Regions from separate parts of the Nocardioides marmoraquaticus genome, predicted to be linked through region 2. Evidence: predicted binding sites of a transcription regulator. Region 2 holds the regulator's gene; the other holds the start of a gene.
What was found. The regulator LexA, encoded in region 2, represses DNA repair genes until DNA is damaged. The targets are predictions, from matches to a motif close to TCGAACANNTGTTCGA.

Region 1 (2,394 bases), on a different contig from region 2:
AGGCGTCGATGTGGTCGAGGTCGCAGCGTCGTGAGTCGCGTCGGCAGCCGGGGAAGACGCAGTGGGCGTCGCGGAGGACGACCTGCTCGTGCATGAGCGGTTTCGGGTCGTGGGTGTCGACGGCCGGGTCGCTGGCGAGGTCGATGGGCCGGAGGGTGGTGATGGGTGCGTCGATGCCGTGGCGGGTCAGCCAGGACTGGACCCCGGTGGTCGAGGAGGTTGTACAGCAACCGCCTCGAGACCCCCCGGCCGTCACCGCCCTGACCCGGACCCTGCCTCCGTGAGCGGCGCGTCGGCGGACCCACGCGGCGAGCTGTGGGGCAGAGACGGCGCCGCGGGTCTCCTCGACGAAGGTGCCGTGCTCGCTGGTGAGGTCGGCGGGGGTGAGGTGGACGACGAGGTCGGTGCCAGCCGCGGCGCCGGGGTCAGGGTGGGTGGTGCGGCCCGACATGAGGTCGAGGGCGTGCTGGGGGTCGGCGAGGATCCCGACCGCGGTCGCCCGCCGGACGTCGCGGTCGCTGGTGTCGCCGAGGTCGCGCAGGTCGGCGGCGATGCGGGAGACGGTGGCGTCGAGGAGGTCGGCGTCGTCGGCGTCGAGGGTCATGTTGACGTCCACCACGCCCGGGGCGCGGTGGTCCCGGCGCAGCCACACCCCACGACGGGTGGCGGCTGCTTCCTCGTCGGCGACGGCGCGGTCGGGGTCGGCGGTGAGCCGGGCCTCGTGGATCAGCCTGCGGGCGTCGACGGCGGCGATCTTCTGCGGGACGGCGGTGATGAGCCGGTCGGCGTGCAGCGCGGCGTCGTAGGTCAGGTCGTGGGTCTCCCGGCTGATCTGTCGGGCGAGCCACACCGGCACCCGCCCCTCCTGGGTCAGCGCCCAGAGTCGGGGGAGTCGGAAGGCGAGCTCGAGGGCGTCGCCGATGAGCTGGCGGGCGTGGTCGTGCGACCGGTCCAGCGCCGCACCGAGCTCGAGCGGCGCGAGCGGGTGCACCAGCGGCGCACCGGGGCCGGCGAGAGGGATGAGCACTCGCGACTTGTCGGTGGCGAGCAGGCCCGGCTCACCCCACCCGGCGTAGTCGACCACGACGCCGTCGGCATCGACCTCGGCCGGGTAGGCCAGCGCCCACTGCACCGCCATCCAGACCTGCTTCACCTCAGCCGCGTGGGCGTCGGCTCGGGCAGTCAGGAGCTCGTCGATGATGGCCGCCCGCACGTCGACAGGTGCCCTGTCGGCGGTGTCGAGAGGCGCGGTCTTCATGACCGAAGTCTACCGCTTGTAACTGACAATCGAACAGATGATCGACAGCATGTGGACGGGCAGCGGCCCAGGGTGGTAGGCGCCTGGCTGGGTCTCGAGGCTCGTCGCTTGCGCTCCTCGCACCTCGACCACCCCAGTCCGGCAGGGGTGGTCGAGGTGCCCGAGCCCCCGGGCGAACCTCCACCCCGCACCCGAACGACCGCGCGGCCCCTGCGGGACCGTTGACTTCGAGACGGCCGCTGCGCAACCTCCTCAGGGAGCAGGGGCCGTGCGGCGCAACCTCTCCAGGGAGCAGAGCTCGTGGGGAGGTCACCGGGTCTCGAGGCTCGTCGCTTGCGCTCCTCGCACCTCGACCAGCCAAGGGAGGCCGATGCTCCTCGACCACCCCAGTCCGGCAGGGGTGGTCGAGGTGCCCGAGCCCCCGGGCGAGGGCCTCGAGACCCCGCACCCGGAGGACGGTGCGGCGGCCCTTCGAGACGGTTGCTGCGCAACCTCCTCAGGGAGCAGGTGGTCCGGGCGGGTCGTGGCGCGTCGGGCGGTCCGGTCGGGACACGTGCTGCGGCGTACGATGAGTCCGTGACACACGCCCTGCTCCTTGCCTAGCCGCGTCGTACGACGCGGCCGCCCCTCTGCGCGAGGGGCTTTTGTGTGTCTGGAGCAGACCGAGGGAAGACGGAGAGATGAGCGAGCACGAGCAGCAGGACACCCACCTGGACTTCCGCGACGTCGAGGCGAAGTGGCAGCCGGTGTGGGCCGGGCTCGACCCGTTCCGCGCCGACGAGACCAGCGAGCGCCCGCAGAAGTACGCGCTCACGATGTTCCCCTACCCCTCGGGCGACCTGCACATGGGCCACGCCGAGGTCACCGCGCTGCACGACGTGATCGCGCGCTACTGGTGGCAGCGCGGCTTCGAGGTGATGAACCCCATCGGGTGGGACTCCTTCGGCCTGCCCGCCGAGAACGCCGCGATCCGCAACGACGAGCACCCGGCGACCTACACCTACGCCAACATCGAGACGCAGGCCGACAGCTTCAAGCGGTACGCCGTGTCCTTCGACTGGTCGCGGCGGCTGCACACCTCCGACCCGGAGTACTACCGCTGGACGCAGTGGCTGTTCCTGAAGTTCCGCGAGCGC
Region 2 (2,394 bases):
GGTGGCCGGGTCGCTGCCGGACTGGTTGAAGCCCGGGTGGTTGCCGTTGGGCACCGCGGTGTTCCACGTCGTGCCGCTCACGTCGGCCCCGTCGACGTCGAGGAAGATCGTGCGGGAGGCTCCCGGCCTGCTCTGCAGCGAGAGCGCGTCCTGCGTCGGGTCGACGACCCCGGGCGTGGGGACGCTGCCCAGCGTGCTGCCGGCCTCGGCCTGCTGGGTCGTGGACCCGCGAACGGTCGCCGCGGCCCGTTGCGGAGCCTCGAACGCCGGTTCCACCACGTAGACGTGCCCCTCGACCGACACCCGGACGGTCTCGTCGCGCAGCAGCTGGGCGAGCCGGCCCGGCGACATCGCGTTGCGCTCGGCGACCTCGGGCACGAGGTCGCCGCGCCGCGCGAGCAGCTGCTCGCCCGACAGGGACCGCGGCAGGATCTCGTCGTACTCAGCGCGATCGGGAGCGGCTGCGGCCTGCTCGACGGACGCTTCGCCGGTCGTGGTCGTGGTCGTGGTTGTGGTCGGACCGGAGCCGGCCTGCGCGACAGCCGAACCGGCGTCGGCCAGCTCGGGCACGCACGCGAGTCCGAGGGCCAGAGCGGCGAGGACGGCCGCTCCGCGGGTCAGCACGGGGTGGATCACCCCGAGATGATGACCCGAAAGGACCTAGTTGCGTCCGGAATGTCGGAAATTGGTGAGGCGGATGACCGGCCGGCGCTCCCGGTGCGGGGCGCCGGCCGGACCGGTGGGACGCGTGGGGTCAGACGCGACGGAGCACGGCGGTGACCTTGCCGAGGATCGTGGCGTGGGTGCCGTCGATCGGGTCGTAGGCGTCGTTGTGCGGCAGCAGCCACGGCGTGCCGCCGCGGCGCTGCAGGGTCTTGACGGTGGCCTCCCCGTCGAGCAGTGCGGCGACGATGTCGCCGTTCTCGGCCGTCTGCTCCTTGCGCACCACGACGTAGTCGCCGTGGCAGATCGCGGCGTCGATCATGGAGTCGCCGCTGACCTCGAGCAGGAAGAGCTCGCCGTCGCCGACCAGCGAGCGGGGCAGCGGCATGACCTCCTCGACCTGCTCCTCGGCCAGGATCGGCACGCCGGCCGCGATACGGCCGAGCAGCGGGACCTGGGTCGCCTCGGGCGCCGCGTCCCCGATCCCCGTGGGGTCGAAGGGCGCCTCGTCGGCGCTGGCGATCGCGCGGCGGGCCGCCATCAGCTCGGGGATGAACACCTCGAGGGCACGAGGGCGGTTGGGGTCGCGGCGGATGAACCCCTTCTGCTCGAGGACGCGCAGCTGGTGGGCGACGCTCGAGGAGCTCGTGAGCCCGACGAGGTTGCCGATCTCGCGGATGCTCGGCGGGTAGCCGCGCTTCTCGATCGACTCGCGCAGCACGTTGAGGATCCGCTGCTGGCGAGGGGTCAACCCCGTCAGGTCGGGCGCGGAGTCGGGCAGCTCGGAGACCGAGCCGCGGTCGGTGGGGGTGGTCTCGCCCGTGCGTCGGGAGCTCTGCCGTGACATGCGCCGCACGCTAGTGCTCGACCGGGTCGACTTCAAACACATGTTCGAAGCGTGTCGTCGTGGCGCGGCCGCACGTGTGCGAGCAGCTCGCTGGCAACGGGTCGTCACAACGCGGGTCCGACCTCTTGCATCGTTCGAACAGACGTTCTACGCTCGTACACATGTTCGAACCGCTGCCGGTCGGATCCACCTTGTCGGTGGTCGCGACTAGACAGCAGTCACGACAGCAGGGGTCGCCCTCCACGCTCGGCCACCAGGGCCGAGCACTTTCCCCGAGCGAGGTAGAGCGATGAGCACGATGACGATCAGCCCCCACACCATGGGTCGCGGCACGATGCCCGTCCGGGTCCGCCTGACCCGCCGCGGTCGCGCGGTCCTGACGCTGACCTTCCTGGGCGTGCTGCTGGCCCTGATGCTGACGGTCGGCGGCTCCTGGGCCACGGCCACGCTCACCGACGGGGGCGGCACCACCGAGCCGGTGGGAGTCGTCGAGGTGCAGACGGGCGACACGCTGTACGACATCGCGGCCTCGGTCGCCGCGCCGGGCGAGGTCCGTGAGATGGTGCTGCGGATCCAGGAGCTCAACTCCCTCCCGGGTGCCGAGATCTCCGTAGGTCAGCGCCTGGCCGTTCCCCGCGGCTGAGCCCGGCCCGTCCGCCACGGGCCGCTTGCGGCGCAGACGGTCTCCTCGACCCAGACCGGCAGCGCCAGGGGAGAAGTGGGGTGGGTTCCGTCCGGACGGAGCCCACCCCCTTCGCACGTCCGGGGGCCGTCGGTCGCCTCAGCAGCGCGCCGCGCCCGCCGCGAGCAGCCACTGGGCCGCGGCGTAGGTCAGCATCACGGCGCGTTCCGCCCAGGGGGCCGGACCGTCGAGGACGAAGGTG

Region 1: the regulator LexA is predicted to act here: its motif matches at 1,288-1,303, upstream of ACYU8I_RS11680 (HNH endonuclease signature motif containing protein).

What each region holds. Positions count from the first base shown of each region.
Region 1 covers NZ_BAAHAA010000014.1:8,899-11,292, forward strand. Annotated here, with positions in the region: gene ACYU8I_RS11680 (HNH endonuclease signature motif containing protein) at 1-1,258, opposite strand, end outside; gene leuS (leucine--tRNA ligase) at 1,939-2,394, shown strand, end outside.
Region 2 covers NZ_BAAHAA010000007.1:45,603-47,996, forward strand. Annotated here, with positions in the region: gene ACYU8I_RS07125 (fibronectin type III domain-containing protein) at 1-636, opposite strand, end outside; gene lexA (transcriptional repressor LexA) at 755-1,510, opposite strand; gene ACYU8I_RS07135 (LysM peptidoglycan-binding domain-containing protein) at 1,800-2,153, shown strand; gene ACYU8I_RS07140 (lysoplasmalogenase family protein) at 2,292-2,394, opposite strand, start outside.